2 linked regions of the Candidatus Kuenenia stuttgartiensis genome follow. The protein of the gene in region 2 binds, or shares a complex with, the protein of the main gene of each other region. Links are inferred from orthologs where the notes say so. Each region holds a gene or a part of one and is shown on either strand. Other genes may lie near its edges. The genes, in order: tsaE and tsaD.

Evidence for each region.
Region 1: the proteins of tsaD (region 2) and tsaE are in contact, whole or in part, in a crystal structure (PDB 6N9A), measured with the Thermotoga maritima proteins. The link is inferred for Candidatus Kuenenia stuttgartiensis from one-to-one orthologs. Residues at the interface, in WP_004082750.1 of Thermotoga maritima: Cys10, Asp11, Arg49, His50, Leu82, Gly84, Gly135, Gly136, Glu154, Thr155, Leu156, Asp157, Asp158, Ser159, Glu162, Asp165, Lys166, Arg169, Leu170, Tyr175, Lys213, Thr214, Leu217, Tyr218, Gln221, Arg222, Asn324; in WP_004082108.1 of Thermotoga maritima: Leu37, Gly38, Lys46, Lys57, Val59, Lys60, Ser61, Thr63, Phe64, Thr65, Leu66, Met67, Val69, Pro71, Tyr82, Arg83, Leu84, Asp86, Asp88, Phe89, Asp93, Ile128, Asp130, Glu131, Arg134.

What each region holds. Positions count from the first base shown.
Region 1 is NZ_LT934425.1:1,181,760-1,190,619, forward strand. What follows is about bases 2,987-5,825. They hold tsaE (tRNA (adenosine(37)-N6)-threonylcarbamoyltransferase complex ATPase subunit type 1 TsaE), read left to right. Parts: upstream 2,987-4,055; coding sequence 4,056-4,595; downstream 4,596-5,825. Other genes in these bases: thiL (thiamine-phosphate kinase), read left to right, coding at 3,051-3,971; KSMBR1_RS05415 (helix-turn-helix domain-containing protein), read right to left, coding at 4,728-4,964; KSMBR1_RS05420 (cold-shock protein), read left to right, coding at 5,413-5,613. Also shown: mfd (transcription-repair coupling factor), read left to right, coding at 1-918; KSMBR1_RS05395 (hypothetical protein), read left to right, coding at 1,172-1,354; KSMBR1_RS05400 (flagellin), read right to left, coding at 1,478-2,380; KSMBR1_RS05425 (response regulator), read left to right, coding at 6,056-6,508; ribosomal protection-like ABC-F family protein, read right to left, coding at 6,573-8,387; KSMBR1_RS05440 (AI-2E family transporter), read left to right, coding at 8,765-8,860. UniProt on the Escherichia coli protein: Required for the formation of a threonylcarbamoyl group on adenosine at position 37 (t(6)A37) in tRNAs that read codons beginning with adenine.
Region 2 is NZ_LT934425.1:3,160,155-3,168,943, forward strand. What follows is about bases 2,792-5,559. They hold tsaD (tRNA (adenosine(37)-N6)-threonylcarbamoyltransferase complex transferase subunit TsaD), read right to left. Parts: upstream 4,797-5,559; coding sequence 3,786-4,796; downstream 2,792-3,785. Other genes in these bases: KSMBR1_RS14760 (ISNCY-like element ISCku10 family transposase), read right to left, coding at 2,792-3,495; KSMBR1_RS14770 (IS1634 family transposase), read right to left, coding at 5,256-5,559. Outside these bases: KSMBR1_RS14745 (phospholipase D-like domain-containing protein), read right to left, coding at 1-62; KSMBR1_RS14750 (NAD(P)H-hydrate dehydratase), read right to left, coding at 59-934; nickel pincer cofactor biosynthesis protein LarB, read right to left, coding at 1,011-1,766; more of KSMBR1_RS14760, read right to left, coding at 2,017-2,791; more of KSMBR1_RS14770, read right to left, coding at 5,560-6,911; KSMBR1_RS14775 (PEGA domain-containing protein), read right to left, coding at 7,140-7,592; KSMBR1_RS14780 (metallophosphoesterase), read right to left, coding at 7,609-8,094; KSMBR1_RS14795 (bifunctional nuclease family protein), read right to left, coding at 8,666-8,789.

The sequences.
Region 1 (8,860 bases), 2.0 Mb from region 2 along the record:
AGAATTTTAGTCGTTCACGGACAAATGATGGATGAAAAGCTTTTAGCACAGAGAATGAAAGATTTTGTAGATCATAAGGCGGATATTCTTGTTTCTACCACAATAATAGAGTCCGGGCTGGATATACCAAATGTGAATACCATCTTTATTAACTGCGCAGACTCCTTTGGCCTTGCCGATTTGCATCAATTGCGTGGCAGGGTGGGAAGATACAAACATCATGCATATGCGTATATTGTTTTACCCATTGATCGTCCGGTAACCCCTGAAGCTGAAAAAAGGGTGAAGGCGATTGAAGAATTTGCGGAACTGGGCGCCGGATTTAAAATAGCTATGCGGGATCTCGAAATCAGAGGGGCGGGAAATATCCTGGGGGTGGAACAGCACGGCCACATAGCGGCAGTAGGTTATGAGATGTATTGCCGTTTGCTGGAGATAGCCGTATGCAAGGCACGTAATGAACCCGTCAGCGAACCTCCCGATGTCTCATTGAAATTAAATCTGGAATCCTTTCTCCCTGACGAATATATCCCGGAATATAGTTTGAAAATGGATATTTACCGAAGGTTGAATCGTTCCAATACCTTCAAAGAAATTGACGAGATCAGGAAAGAAATGATTGACCGGTTTGGGAATGCGCCTCAATCAGTAAAAAACCTGCTTTCCGAGAGTGAGCTAAGAATCATTGCAAGGGATTCGAAAATCCGTTCTATAGTCCGGGTAAACAACACCCTCATCATCCAGGTAAATGATTTAAAAAAGGCGGAGATTTGCCTTTCTAAGTTGAAGAAAAATATACGGGTAATTAATAATGACACATTGCATCTAAGGCTGTTAAAAGATAGGATGCATCCCGAAGATTTGGTGCATTATTTAAAAAAATCTTTGACTGATACCGATACTGCCAGGTATTCATGATTTTTCACAACGTATAGTTAATTTCTGATCATTTGTATGCATAGGTAGTTATTCGCTGTTTGGAAAACGAAAGAGACGCCTTGAGTGAAAAATCTTATCATGGCACAGGATTCTGTTATACTACTTGACATAGTGGGATGAAAGTGTAGGATATGTAACGATTTTGTATGTGGCAAGAAAGGCATAGGTGGCATTTTCCAACCAAATATCCCTTAAACCGTTTATAAATTTTTATAGAAAGAGAGGTTTTTTAATGAAAAACGTGGAATTATCTGTAGAAGGAAACATACTCACCATAAAGATAGACCTGTCAAAAGAATTTGGACTTTCTTCGTCCGGAAAGAACATTATTGTTGCATCAACGGAGGGAAATGTTACCATCCCCGACCGTGAAGAAAAGATCGGAATGAACGTTTACCGGAAACAAACAACGTAAAAGTGGACGGGGGAAAAAAACGACCTATGCAGTAAATAGTTCAAAAAAAGGGTTCACAGGAAGCGAGTCATTTCCTGTGAACCCTTTTTGATTAATCTGGCTCTCTGTCTGCATCAATGCTACTTATTGAAATAACTGCATTATGCTTTGAGGCCCTGCATTTGCCTGCGCCAGCATAGCGCTTGCAGTCTGTTGTAATATTTGAAACTTTGTTGACTCTAACTGTTCGTATGCCATGTCCGCATCTTCAATCCTGCTCCTGGCCGCCTCAGTATTCGTCCTCGCTACAGTTAAACTGGTTTCCTGATAGGTCAGCCTGTTAACTACTGCACCAATGTAACTCAATCCTTCTGATACATCCGCAATGGCGGTATCTATATTGCTCATCAATGCCTGCGCGGATGCCGAAGAAGTAACCGCCCTGCCCGCCGTAGCAACACTTACCCGCAATCCATCAGCCTTATAGTTTGTATTGCTGTCATCAAAGCTTACATTGTCTTTTGCTAACAAGTCAAACTTCAACACGTCATTGGTGCTGCTTGCCCCTGCGCCAATCTGGAATTTAAACTGCACGCTACTTGCCGCTCCTGAACCTGTAGCAGAATTTCCTGTACCAAATATTGACTGGGAATTCCATGTAGCCTGGGTAACTTCAAGATCGATTTGCGTTGCCAATGCTTTGAGTTCCGACTGAATAGCGTTACGTTCTGCACTCCCTAACGAATCGTCTGCCGCCTGCGTTGCCTTTGTTTTCATCTGTGTCAAAATATCAAGGATATTATTCAGATGGCCTTCCGCAACCGCCATAAGATTCTTGGCAGAACCTATGTTTGCAAGGGCCTGGCCAAGCCCTTGTGAACGGGCATTGAATTTTTTGGCAATCGTAAAACCCGCAGCGTCATCGGCGGCATTATTAATTCTTTTGCCCGTCGCAAGCCTTAATTGCGAAACCGACAATTTCGAATTAATGTCATTTAACGACCGTAACGCATTCAACGCATTAATATTTGTGTTTATCCTACTCATAACCGGACTCCTTTCCAAAAAAACATGTAATTAATTCCTTTCTAACAGTAAAAACGAAACATGTTACTCATTTTTGTTGCTATAGCAAAAACCTTGTAAACAAAGAATAGCAATGCGTATGCCACTGAATATTTACACCGCGGTAACAAGGCGTATCTGCCGCATTTACAATACAATAAGATGATTATTTATTATTTTATACGCGATTATTAAAGGGTTTAATTATTCAACAACCGAAAGATTTGTTGAAAATTTTTCCGATCAATTGGGAAAGTATTTCTTGTGTTATTTATCCATAAAACCGGCTTTGTTCGTTTTTTGTTTTTTGATAAGCAATGATGTTTTTTTTGTAAAAAACAGTGATGAAACATATTGAATAGCTGCAATATTATTTTGCGAACAGTGAAAAATGGTTTGCAGTGTAAATGTCAAAAAAAATTTCTTGCCTTACCTCCGAAGTGTGATATTCTTTCGCTAATAACCCGCCGCCGTAGACGTAGAATGTTAGGATTAGTAGAAATTTCTTTGCATTTTTTTGGCAAAATATTTAATGGTCACTTTTGCAGTCGGCAGATTGAAGATTGAGGACTGTAGACTGTTTTCTTGCTTGTTTGTTTGTTTCCTGCTATGCCAGTTCAGGATTTTTGAGAGAATATCTGTACTATTTCAAATGGACGAATTTCCTTTAATCAAGTGGATAAGAAACAGAAAGAAAAAATCAAATGCCGTTGTATGCGGCATTGGAGATGACTGTGCGGTTATAAATACTGGCAAAAATACCTTATGCCTGATAACCACGGACATGTTGGTAGAAGGCACACATTTTGACCTAAATAAATATAATGCGTCCGAAGTAGGAAGGAAGGCAATTGCCTGCAGCATTAGCGACATAGCGTCTATGGGCTGCAAACCATCCGTTGCGGTAATTTCTCTCTGTTTTCCACACGGAACAAAAAACAGTTTTGCAAAAAGGTTATATGCCGGCATATGGGAAATAGCAGATAAATATGATATCGATATTGTCGGAGGAGATATCATTAGCGGAGAAGGCCCTTTTTGTATTAATGTTACCTTGCTGGGAAAGAATGAGGGATTAATGCCTGTATATCGTTCCGGTGCAAAAGCAGGAGATAAAATTTTAGTGACGGGAAGACTTGGCGGTTCTTTATTGGGCAAACATATGTTTTTTGAACCACGATTAGATGAAGGCATTGCGTTGAACAAAAATTTTACTGTCCATGCCATGATAGATATCAGCGACGGATTGACTGCGGATTTGAATCATATATTGGAAGAAAGCGGGGTGGGAGCTGTTTTGTTTGAAGATAAAATCCCCGTGTCTGACGACGCATTAAAAATATCGAAAAAAACGGGGAAAACCCCGATTCATCACGCCTTCTCCGATGGGGAAGATTATGAACTGTTGGCGGTATTGTCAAAAACACAGGCGGAAAAGGTATTGACGTCAGATTTATTTCATGGCCTGGAGATAAGTTGTATAGGAGAAATTGTTGAAGATAAAGGACTTTGGCTGAGGGACGGGAAGGGTAAATTGCGCCGGATACGACCTAAAGGTTATAAACATTGTTAAACCTAAGCTGGCATAGCCGGAAGTGTAAAAACAGTCCTCAATCTGCAATCTACCGACTGTAGATTGTAGAGAGTAACTTTCATTTTGCTGAGCATTTTCAAAAAACCAAAAAGAATTATGGATGGTGCAGGAACATTGGCGAAAAAAGGGCATGAAATAATTTTCACCAGCAAAAATGCAGAGGAAACAATAAAATTTGGTAAAGCATTAGGCACATTATTAACAAATGGGCATGTCGTTGCCTTGATTGGCGACCTGGGCACTGGAAAAACTACCATGGTAAAAGGAATAGTTACAGGACTTGACGTCAAGGATAGCAGAAATGTAAAAAGTCCCACCTTTTCTCTGGCGCACAAATATAATGGCCGCATTCCTGTTTATCATATAGACGCCTACAGACTATCAGGGTCACAGGAATTATTGGATATAGGCAGTGATGAAATGATCTTTGGAAATGGCGTGACAATAATAGAATGGGCAGACAACGTACCCGACAGCCTTCCTGAAGAATATTTGAAAATAACATTAACACATGTTTCTGAAGAACGAAGGAACATAAAAGCATGCGCTTACGGCAAACGTTACGATCAAATAATACAATTATTACGCGATTGGTGCGATTGACCGGATTCGTAGTAATGCAAAGTGACCGCAATTGCAGAACAAAGCGAGAGTGTTTTTCTCTTTTTTTGTAAGATACTTTAACCCTGCCGAGTTCTATGCCTGCCGCACAGGCGGTATAATCAACGAATTTCCTTATACTGCCTGCCTGATACGTTTCGTGGAAATACCAGATCTTTTCTCCTTGTTATTACATGAGGGATATCCATTATTTATCCGGTTTCCCTCGAGATATTCATGGATATCGCCTTCCATAAACTTTGTCCGTCCTCCGATCCGGTAGCCTTTTATTCTCCCTTCCTTCAGATAACGCATCAGTGTCTTTCTGTCGATGCCTATTCTCTGTGCTGTTTGTGTAGTGGTATACCACATGGTGAAACCTCCTTACGCTTATGATTATAAAAAAGATATTAACAGGTGAATGCATGTTCACCATTATATCCTTTTGAAATAAACAGTCAACGTTTTTTTGAAGACGATTACTCCAAAAAGTTGTTATTAGTAATATTATTGCGTTTATCAATTGTTTGCCGTTTGTAACAATTCCGTGGCTTCAGGAATGGCATGGCTTGCTGATGGGATAGTGCAGTTAGGGATCGGTTGGCAGCGCTTAAGAATTTTATTTTCAAAATATTTTATATTTTTCTTGTTATAAAGGAAAATTGCGTATATACTTCTTAAGTCGGTTGACTTGAACAGTAATATTATACAAAGTTGTGATGTGTTTCGTTGTAATGTTAAGGCTGCAAGGATGAAAACCTTGTGGCCTTTTTTTATTAGTAGCCAAATTTTTTTACCAAACGAAAGGGGGTGATTTATTATGGCGAACGGAACAGTAAAGTGGTTTAATGATTCAAAAGGTTTCGGCTTTATTTCTCAGGAAAACGGAACTGATGTATTTGTTCATCAGACGTCCATCAAGTCAGAGGGTTTCAGAACTCTTGCTGAAGGAGATAAGGTTGAGTTTGATGTCATTTCAGACCAAAAAGGCCAAAAGGCCACAAATGTTGTAAAAGTATAAATATGTGAAAAGCCCACTCTAATGTTTTAAATATAAACGATTGTATGATAGTTGATATATAAAAAATGGAGTAGACGCAATAAATACTGTTATAATTACAACACACAGCCCCATTATCCGTAATAGGATAATGGGGTTTTTTTTGTAAAAAAAAGAAGGAAAAACCGTTGCAAAATATCGGCGTTTGTCAATATACACGCCAAAAACCATTTCAAAAAATGAATGTGCTGGAACAAATTTTTAAGGCTCATTGTTCTGTATGACACACAAGTACACTGCATATTTTTTATATTCTTTTATTGGTTTTTTTGTGCAGACGCGTCTGTCTTTTTCCCTTTGACAGCATACCCGGTTTTTGAGGATTGCTTGTGTGAAATCCGTTAACTATAACTATGGAGAAAATATAAGGAATCATCCAGTTTATTATGAAAGGAACAAATCTATGAAAACAATAATGGTTTTGGAAAATAACGAACAACAGCGTATTCTCTGTAAACAAAAATTATCAAACGAAGGCTATAATGTCATTACGGCAAATGACGGCAAAACGGCGATTAAAAAAGTAAATGATTACTGGCCGGATATTGTCATAATGAATGTTAATATAAGTGATATAGATATCGTTGATGTTATAGGTAATATATTAATTCAGCATAAAAACATCCCTATCATACTGCGCACGGATAACAACTTTTACGGAAAGAATTTTCACCCGTGGCATGCGAATGTAATTACTTCACGCCCTTCATGGTTTTTTGAACTGAAAGAGAAAATAAAAACGTTGCCCAACGAAAACAAAGAGGTTGCATGCAATTTCAAGATTGGTGAAAAATTGAGCGTACACGAAAGGACCCGTCTTAACAGGAAAAGAAAGACTGAGAAATTGTGCGCATAGAGACACATAGAGTTCCCCCGCGCGGGTTCAGGTTTTGTAACCTGAACCCACACGTGGCAGTGAACTACGATGATACCGTTTCATGTTCGCTGCGTAATTTTTCCAACGCCTCCCATCGGTGAAAGGCTTCTGCCAGTTCGTATTCCAGGGCTGACGCTCTCCCTTTAATTTTTTCTATTTCCTCTTTCCCTTTCTGATAAAACACGGGATTGCCCATTGTCTGAGTTAACTGCTGTTGTTCTGTTTCCAGCAATTCAATCCGATGTGGCAGGGATTCCAGTTCGCGTTTTTCATTATAACTGAGTTTACGTGTTCGTTTGGATTGTTTACTCTCCGCTTTTAACTTTGTAGGAAGCTGTTTCCCCGGGAAATCGTTTTGTGCATGTACAGTGCGTTGTCTTAACCAGTCATCATACCCGCCCACATATTCATTGATCAGTCCTTCCCCTTCAAAAACGAGTGTGCTGGTTGCTATGTTGTTAAGAAAGGTACGATCATGGCTGACGAGAAGAAGTGTTCCCTGATACTCCATCAATAATTCCTCTAAAAGTTCCAGGGTTTCCACATCAAGGTCATTTGTGGGTTCATCCATTACCAGGACATTGGAAGGTTTTGTGAACAAACGCGCCAGAAGGAGACGGTTGCGCTCTCCTCCGGAAAGTGTTTTGACTGAGACCCGTGCCCTGTCCGGAGAAAACAGGAAGTTTTGCAAATATCCGATGATGTGCCGTGGTTTGCCATTGAAGGTGATCACATCGTTTCCCTCACCAACGTTTTCAAACACCGATTTATCTTCATTCAGTTGCGCACGCAGTTGGTCAAAATAAGCTATTTGCAGTTGAGTGCCATGGCGAACATTACCTTTTTGCAGAGTCAATTCCCCTAATAAAAGACGTAAAAGAGTCGTCTTGCCGGAACCGTTGGGTCCGATAATTCCCACCTTATCTCCCCGCATAATCGTTGTGGAAAAGTTATTCACAATGAGACGATTATCATATCCGTAAGTTGCGCCTTCCACCTTTATAACAACCGCGCCGGAACGGTCTGATTCCTGCGTCTGTATAAGTGCGGAGCCTGTTCTTTGCCTGCGCTCGCTTCGAACCTGCCGCATTTTCTCCAACTCTCTTTTCCGTCCTTCATTACGAGTGCGTCTGGCCTTAATTCCTTGTCTTACCCATACTTCTTCCTGTGCAAGTTTCTTATCAAAAAGTGCGTGCTGTTTCTCTTCTGCGTCCAGAACAGCCTGTTTACGCGTCAAAAAAGTTTCGTAATTACACGACCAGCTTGAAAGATTTCCTCTGTCCAGTTCAATAATACGGGTAGAAAGTTTCCTTAGAAACGAACGGTCATGGGTAACAAAAAGCATTGTGCCTTCATAACGCAGTAGAAATTCTTCCAGCCAGCAGACGGCATCGATATCCAGATGATTGGTCGGCTCATCCAGCAATAGAATACCGGGACCACACACCAGTTCTCGGGCAAGCAATACCTTTCGTTTAAGGCCTGAAGAAAGGGTATTGAATTCAGCATGAGCATCTAACTGCATCTGCGAAATTATCTTATTTATTTGATGACGGCCTTTGCGTTCAGAAGAAGGCAGATTTCCGAACTCGTTCGATAGTATATCGGATACCGTACCATTTATTTTTTTTGGAATTTCCTGGGAAAGGTATGCCGTGCGCAATCCTTTCTGCCGCACAATTTCTCCGGAATCAGGCATCAGATCACCATTGATAAGTTTTAGCAGGGTAGATTTGCCGGCGCCGTTGCGGCCAAGGAGACATGCCTTTTCGCCCCGCTCTAGCTGCAAATTTGCGTGTTCAATCAACAAAGGACAGCCAAAACCTATCGTTACATCCTGCAAACTTATCAACGCCATCGATATTCTCCAAATATTATTTTCTTTAAATTGCACCTTAACAGTATTAACAAACAACCCTTTATGTGATTTTATCACAGCGCCGTCAGCCTGCAATCAAATAATGAAACAGACATGACTGGTACCTTTTGCAGTCCTCAATCTGCAGTCTGCAGATTGCAGATTGAGGACTGAGGACAGTTTTCTTGCTTGTTTAGTTCTGACTTTGTCAATTCAGGGTTTGGGAACAACCGGCCAAAAGTTGCGGTCAAAGACTGCCAAATTCTAAGAAAAACATTTTACTTAGGAGATAAACTGTATAACATGATTGAAAACATTACGCTGGTTGGCCCTATTGGTATAATCCTGCCTGAAGGACGGCAGAGAAGGAGGCTTTTATGGAAAAACAAAAAATATTTGAAAACATGTGGATAAGAACGCTGCTGTGGCTTTGCGCAATTGCCGCGTTTCTCCTGGTGTGCTATTATTTAAAA
Region 2 (8,789 bases):
ATAAATCCGGGCACACACCATTGTACAAAGATTGATATTATGAATAACCGTAGTGCGTTCATTTGTTTTGTATGTGATTTAAAAATGCTTTTGGCAAATTATCCAGAATATCCGTAGCGGTCATAGATATTTCACCCACTGCCTGTTTTGCATAATCTCCAGCAGTACCGTGTAAATACACTCCCAGTTGCGCCGCTTCAAAAGGCGGAAAGTTTTGTCCGAGCAACGCGGCTATCATGCCGGTTAATATATCTCCAGAACCGGCGGTAGCCATTCCCGGATTACCGGTGGTATTGACATAATATTTTTCGTTATTCATAACAATAGTGTTGTTGCCTTTTAAAACCAGCGTCACCTTGTCTCTTGAGTTTATGAATTTTTCGGCAATTTCTTTGCGTTTTGATTGTATTTCTTTGGTGGTATATACCTTTAAAAGGCGTGCCATCTCTTGGGGATGCGGGGTAAGTATAACGTGCTGTTTTATTTTATCCAGGGTTGCCGTATCTTCGGCAAGGGCATTAATACCGTCAGCGTCCAGTACGATAGGTCGTTCAATATTTTGCAGCAGCCACAGCACGAGCCTTTTTGTTTCCACACACTGCGATAACCCTGGTCCAATGGCAACTACATCAAAACGTTGTGAAAAGTCAAGGATATCCTGCCTTCCCATATCTGAAAGGGTTTTCAAATGGGTTTCAGGCAGCGGATGAGTCATAACGCAGGTTAACTTCGTCGCGACAATTCCATGCAGGCTTTCAGGTATCCCCAGAGTTACAAGACCTGCGCCGGAGCGTAATGCCGCTTCGCTGCACAGGCATGCCGCCCCCGTCATACCATAAGAACCGGCAATGACTAGCACCCGGCCAAAGTCCCCTTTGTGACTGTCAGGTTTTCTGGGAGGTATTTTTAGTATACTGTTAATCTGTTGCATCATATATTTCTGCAGTCATCAATCTGCAATCTGCCGACTGCTACGCGGTATAATAGAAAATTCCAAGTCCTTAATATCATTACTCTTTCCTTTTGCTGTTAATCAGCGAGGCGACACATGCAGCGCCAAAACCATTATCAATATTTACCACTGCAACACCGGAGGCACAACTGTTCAACATTGATAAAAGAGGGGCGATGCCATTGAAACTTGCTCCATAGCCAATACTTGTGGGAACACCAATGACAGGGCAATCTACAAGCCCTCCCACTACGCTTGCAAGGGCGCCTTCCATTCCTGCAACGACAATGATAACGTTGGCCTTTAGCAACTCTCCGTGGTTTTTCATTAGCCGGTGAATGCCCGCAACGCCGACGTCATATAACGTTTCCACTCTATTGCCCATAAATTCTGCAGTAATTCTTGCTTCTTCCGCCACCGGAATATCAGAGGTGCCGGCGGAAACGACCATGATGAGTCCTTCGTTTGTATTTTCATGCGTTTTGCGCAGGGTAATTGTCTTTGCCTGTTCATGGTACACAGCTTCAGGGAATTTTTCGGAGACAGCGTAATAAACCTCTGCACTTGCCCTCGTTGCCAGCATGTCTTGTCCGCTTTCGACAATATGCTCTACAATCTTTACCACCTGTTCAGGCGTTTTCCCCATGCAAAAGATTACTTCAGGATAACCACAACGAATTTTCCGGTGAATGTCTATCTTCGCAAAGCCAATGTCCTTGTAAGGAAGTTCTCTTATTTTATCAAGAACATCGTTTAAGGGTATTTTATCTTTTTTATAATTTTCCAGTAATTGCTGTATGTTGTCAATGTCCATATAAATATTCTCTTATCCCTTTGTTTAAGCTAGCCATTCCGGCATAAGTAGTGTCTGAACGAAAACTATCTTTTTTATGCAAGATTCTTTCTCTGAGCAAATTTAAATTTTTTTAAATTGCCCCTTTTTCAACTTTTTCTTCTACGCTTTAATCTATGATACGGTTGTTTTATTCATTTCCCTCGTTTTTACCATCTTTTCATGTTCTCCGGACATACTATCCCTCATGGATTTTTATTCGAGAGTGTTTTTACGCTGCCTTACGTACTGTTTCTTTTTCTTCCCGGACTTTCTTCTGCAATATACTCCCCATCGTGTGCAAATTTGCCGCCAGCACTCCTAATGCGCAGTATCTTTTAAATCCTTCTATCCCTTTGTCTAAGCATCTGTCCAGCCCATGATGTTCTAACCGGTTAATATCTGACTCCACCGCTGAGTGCTTGTGCCTGAGTTTTTTAAATGTACTCTCCGATTCTTCTTCTGTCTCCGCCTTATTCCTTTTTCCTTTCTTCGGTATGATCACTTTCGGTATATAAAGACTTATCAGTTCCTTGTATTCCTTCTTGTAAAAACCCTTGTCTGCACTTATACTTTCTATCTCTTCTTCACCAAACAAATTTAATAGCTTGTCTGCTAACGGCAGAATTAACGCCACATCTGCTTCTTTTTCCACTACTTGGTGATATCCGATAAACCCCCATTGGTCACTTGCTATCACCAGATTGTGGCCTAATTCCACCCTCTTATTCGCCTTCCCTTTACTCAACCATTCTGTGTGTGGTTCAAACAGTGAATATACCTTTTCCCCTACCGGTATTTGCTCTTCCTTGATAATTCTCCTCTCTACCAAATCTCTGTGCTTCTCCAGCATCTGATAAAAATATTCCATCGACTCCAATGCCTCTTTCTGCATTTCTTCCGCACCCGTTGTTAATATTTTTTCGTACACCGCTATTATGCTCGCACCTATCTTCTCACTTAATCTCTTTGCTAATCCAAGATACTCTTTTACTTGCTTCTTAACCGCCTCCTCTTTCTTGTTTCCACCACCACTTGCCGCTTTCGAACTACTCCTCATCAGACTCTTTAGCTCTTTCCTCCAATTCTTTACCTTTCTCCATCCTTTCCCGTTCAATACCCCTCCCTCTATAAATGCCTCTATCCCATCAAGGCACTTCCTACCCGCATCCCACAGCAAATTCATGTCCGTAGGAAAATGTACGTTTGTCTCCACCACATACGTATCCGTCTTTATGCGGAGCTTCTCCTCCCGTCCGTTCTTTGCCAGCCTCTGGCCTGCCTTTACCACCACATCATTAATCTTCCCCAACGTCTCCTCATCGAGCAATCTTACGTTATCCTTGATGCTTTGCAGCGAATACTTCTTACCCCTCCCAAATACGGTATCTACTCCCATTATCTGACGAATCAGACTATGGTGATTCACCATATCTTCCAACCTGTCATAATCCGCATCTAATCCCAATCTCACCACTCCTATTACCATTATCTGCCATAACTCCATACCATTACGCCCTGTCTCTTTCTTCCCACCCTTTACCTTTGCTTCCAATACCCTGAATACTTCCTCTCGTAATTCCTCTGTAACAAATATGTATTGTAATGCCCTCAAAATCGGCGCTAACTCATCCCTGCTCTTTTCGGGAATTTCTACCTCTGATATTGGTGTGCTTCCAAGTCTCCTTTGCGGCTCGAATCTTTTTCTCATGGCGTGGCAGTTCTCCTTTTGATGACTCTGTTTTTCTGATGTTTTGGGCGAATGTTTGTCTCTTTTCACCCCTTGGTACCCTCGCTTCCCTTATTCTACGCCCTAAGTTTAACATCTACTCACTATACTTTCAACCCTTCATGCAGATACTTTCAACCTCCTTTACCACGTATTTCAAGGCTTACAGCGTTTTCGTTCAGACACTAAGTATGAAAGCAATTGCCAGAAGGTTCAATGAATTTCATAAATCTTTTTGTCTGTTAAATAAATGTATGAATAAAAACCAGGACTCACGAAGGATTGGCTTCCATGCGCAGGTCTGAAATATTGCCTTCTGAATATTTCCAATAAGCTAGTCCCGCCACCATAGCGGCGTTGTCAGTACAAAGTTCTCTGGAAGGACAATACACGGGTAAACGTATTTCGCGCGATATTTCCTGGAATTTTTCCCTCAACCGTGAATTTGCCGCAACCCCTCCGCCAATTAATATGCTCCGGGCGTGATGTATTTTTGATGCAGCCACTGTTTTATGAACAAGCACATCAATAACTGCTTCCTGAAAACTTGCGGATATGTCGGCAATATCCATGGTGTTTTTTAATGATGTTTGTGACCGATTTTGGTCCTGTCCCTTAACATGATATAATACAGCAGTTTTCAGTCCGCTAAAACTAAAATCGAGGGAATCTTTCCCCAGATATGCCCTTGGGAATGGTATCGCTTTGCGGTTGCCTTGTTTTGCCAATTGGTCAATTACAGACCCCCCGGGATACCCAAGACCCAAAATTTTAGCCACTTTATCAAACGCCTCTCCTGCGGCGTCGTCAATGGTTTCCCCCAATACGACATGTTGCGTTTCCCTTTCCGACAAAAACAATGTGGTATGTCCCCCTGAAACAACAAGACTTACCGCAGGGTAGGGAATTGCATCATGCTCCAGATTGTTTGCGTATATGTGGGCATGCAGATGATGAACGGCAATGAGGGGAATGTTGAACGCCATGCTTAACGTCTTTGCCGCAGTGACGCCAATTAACAGCGAGCCAATTAATCCCGGAGAATTTACCACGGCAATGGCATCGATATCGGTACATTTTACCTCTGCTTCCGTAATGGCACAGTGAATAATTCCGATAATGGATTCAAGATGCGCACGGCATGCAATTTCAGGTACTACGCCACCGAACGGACGGTGAAGTTTGTCCTGGGAGAAAATTACATTCGATACGATTTCCCTGCCATTTCTCACTATTGCAACAGACGTCTCGTCACACGAGGTTTCGATTCCAAGAATAAGCATTTTACAAAAAAAGGGTAACAGTTCAGATTTTTGAAAAAGTCAGGAAACATAAAAAAACAATGCAGCCCCCGCCAGTGATGATTTGTTTGTAGCCCAATAAAATTCAATGCTGTTATGACATTGTGTTCTGCTGCAAACAGGTTGCTCCTTCAGAGCTTATAGCCTGGCAAGGTTGGGTTGAGGCAAGAAACCCGATCTAATTTAATGTAACACTTTAGTTTTTTGAAAAATGTACTACCTATAAGCTCCGTAGGAGCAGCCTGTTTGTAGCAAAATAGGATATTATAACAGAGATTAGCTCTGTTACGAGCGACCTGTCTTTTGTAAATCCATATAAACAGGTCTACCTGAATACGGACAGGCCGCTCCTACGGAGCTATTTACCTTATTGAATTTTATTGCGCTACAACGGATGTTCACCCCAAGTCAAAAAACAAAAGTGCCGTAAAAGCCTTATATTTATTGGCTTTTACGCCGAACAGCAAGCTTTTTTCTAGTGACTACCCGTATGTTCCGGCTTGGCAATACTTCTGGCAACTTTATCTGTAATGCCTCTAATAATTCATGTGATTGTTGCCGCGGACACGGGATCTTCTGGCAACTAGCTTTTTGGCCTTTGATTGTTACTTCCATCGAACAAATGGTCGTCAATTGTGCGAGACCTTCCTCTACCGTCAAGTCAAAATTCTTCCACGCTCTGCGCAGCCTTCGAATTATCATGTACGCAAGCATTACCACAAACACATGTCCCCGTGTACTATCCTCCTTTCTTACATACACCGGACGAACCTCCAAATTCACCGTCTTACAGTCCCGAAACGCCTTCTCCACTTCCGTTAAATCCTTGTATCGTTCATGTACCAGATTGGTATCCGCCTCGTTCTCCTCAAGATCAGTCTTGATTGCGTAACAACCATCAAGGTATGATGCCTCCTTTAATGCTTCCTCAGCTCTCTCTATCTTTAGCGTCCTATCCTCTTCTTTTATCTGCACCCACCCATCAAGTTTCAATCTCGTTAGCCTTTCCCTTGTTGTTTCCAGGGCCTTCGATACTGACGACTTAGGATGTTCCTTCAGATAACTGTTCTTCTTCACGATGTATTTCTCTATACTCTGTAATTTTGATACACGGGTCTTTGACATCTCTTCCGCCCTTACCGGATTGCGCCTCAGAATATATCGAACCTCATCATCCTTTATCTCGCAGAGCTTTTCTTCGAACAATCCTAATTGCAGTATCCCTTTATTTATCAACGACTCTATCTGCGGCTTGGTTATCGCCGTTATGTAATGAAACCCTTCCGGTAAACTTTCGATTTGCACCGTCTTGATCATCCCACGATCTCCTACAATCGTTACATCTTTGCATCCAAACCACTCTAATACCTTCTTTACCTGAGATTCAAAGGTCTTCGGATCCTGGGTGTTGCCCCTAAATACTTCTGTTGATACCGGCTCCCCGGATTCATCACAAAGCATACCGATCACTATCTGTTTTTTCCTCTTTTTGCCGTCACGATTATACCCGTACTCACCAAAATGATTCGACTTCCCCTCTAAATAACTGCTCGTCACGTCATACAAAAACAACTTCGGCTTATTGCCTCCTCGTCTTAACTCAAACAGCTTTCGCTCTATCTTTGCCTGATTCTCTGACAACCATGACAAATTATCGTACAGATTGTTCTCGTCAAACCCACGCTTCATATCCAGGACGTCACCCGCAGCATGTATCTGCGCCAGCCTTACTGCAGACAGTCTTGACCCCTGGCCTATTACCCTTGCCATTACTTGCCAAAGCGCCAGCTTTCCTTCAAAGTCCTTTCCCAATGCCTCTTCTATCCCTAATTCCTTTGCCACTTGGTACACGCTCCACGCTGCTCCCACAGACAAACCCTCATGGAGTTTCACCGATTCTGACAATGCGCCCAATGCACAGAGATCGTCTTTATGTGCGAGTGCAAGTCTTATCGCTTCAATCTCCAGGGGAGTGCAATTCGACAGATTCGCAATGGTGCGTTTCTTGACCTTCCCATCCTCACGGTACGATTCCCGCAGAAGGGTAGATCGATAGATTTTTTTACCGGATTTTGACTTGTTCTCTACAATATGCATGTCCACCATTGTACAGATAACAACCATTATCCGTCAAGTATATTGTCGGATAATAACAATATATTAGTGACTACATATTTATTAAAAATACAGCCTTAACAAACTATGTATTAAGCACTTATGCGTTTTGGCAGGGGTGAACATCCGTTACAAACAGACCGCCCCTAACAGGGCTACATGGTATTTTTTCTATCCCGGGAATTTTTCAAAAAACTAAAGTGTTACAATTTAATGGGAAGTATGCTGAAATAACTGTTCTTTTAATTCTGATGCATTCTTCAGGAGTTCCTCTTTGTGTTCTTCCACAGGTCTTTCTTCCACCGGTTCCAGTTTATAAAGGAAATAATGTGCATCTTCAATTTTTATAGGGAGAATGAGTTCTGCGAAAAAATCCAGAGGTACATATTGATAATAGGGTGTTTTGATTTTTTCATAGACAGTGAGCCGTTTTGCCAGCAACCTGCCGTCTATGTCTGTTTTTTCCAGGGAAAATTTTCTGGTTCCGTAATAGGTGAATTTTGTGGTCACCGGAGTTTGCCCGATAGGTTCGTCGTCCAGATAAACCGTTGCTCCGGGAGGTTCTGAATCAATGGTGATCGTACGAAGTACACAGCCGCACAAAATTGAGCTGGCGGCTATGCAGGGCGCAATTGATTGAAAGATTATTTTGAAAAATTTCATATATTTTAAGTGGTTGTTAAGATGCCGGTGAAAGATCGACTATCTCCGCATGGAATGTTTTAAGATTTAATAAAGCTACGGTACTTTTGCCGCTGACCCAGCCACAGCATTCTCCAGGGTTTATGTATAATGGTTTCCCTCTGGAAATTTCCGGCGTATGCGTATGGGCGCTTATAATGATGTCAATATTTTCAATATTCACACTGCCGGTTAACATTTCAGGCATATGTGACACAAGGATTGTTTTTCCGTCTATGGTAATAGTATATGGCGGAATGTGGATATCGTTGCAGACGCCAAGCAAGCCCTTTTGTTCGCCATCATTATTGCCAAACACCCCAATAAACCGGGCTTTCACATGCATCAATTCTTTCAGGGAAAATGGGGCGACAAAATCGCCTGCATGAATGATATATTCTAAATCCTGTGTATTAAAAAAACGAACAGCTTTTTTGATTGCTGGAATATTATCATGCGTATCTGCAATAATTCCGATTTTCATACAGATAAGGAGGGAATGTTCATTCTGAAGAAACGCAGCATAATGGTGTTTTTCTTAATGCCAGGGTTTCTGAGGAATGTTTTTCTTTTTAGAAAAATGCCGTAACCAAAAAGGCTTTAACTGCAAAGTACACAAAGAAAATCTTACAAATAAAAAAGGGTTTTGCCTGGCAATACTACCTGTTGCGCCAAAGAACAGGGCAATCGCCTGCTAACAAGCCACACGTAAGGTAATACAGGAATTAACAGGGCATATAGTATATGGCGGAGAGGCCGGGATTCGAACCCGGGGTAGGGCTTTAGACCCTACAACGGTTTAGCAAACCGTCGCTTTCAGCCGCTCAGCCACCTCTCCGGTAATAGTTTTATGTATTGGAATTATTTAATAAAATAATAAACCGCTGGTTTCTTACTTGTTATCAGGAATAACGCCAGCGGTTGATATAAAAACTTCCATCAGTAAAGTTAAAACTGAAAAATGGCGGAGGGAGTAGGATTCGAACCCACGGAAGGCTTACACCTCCTGCAGTTTTCAAGACTGCCGCCATAGTCCACTCGGCCATCCCTCCGTTTTAAAAACAGTCTTCTGTTTTGCAGACTTCTTCCAATACCTTGCTTGCAACAAAGATAGGTGTATTTTTCTGCATAGCCAGCGCTACTGCATCGCTAGGCCTTGAATCAATTTCAATGATATTT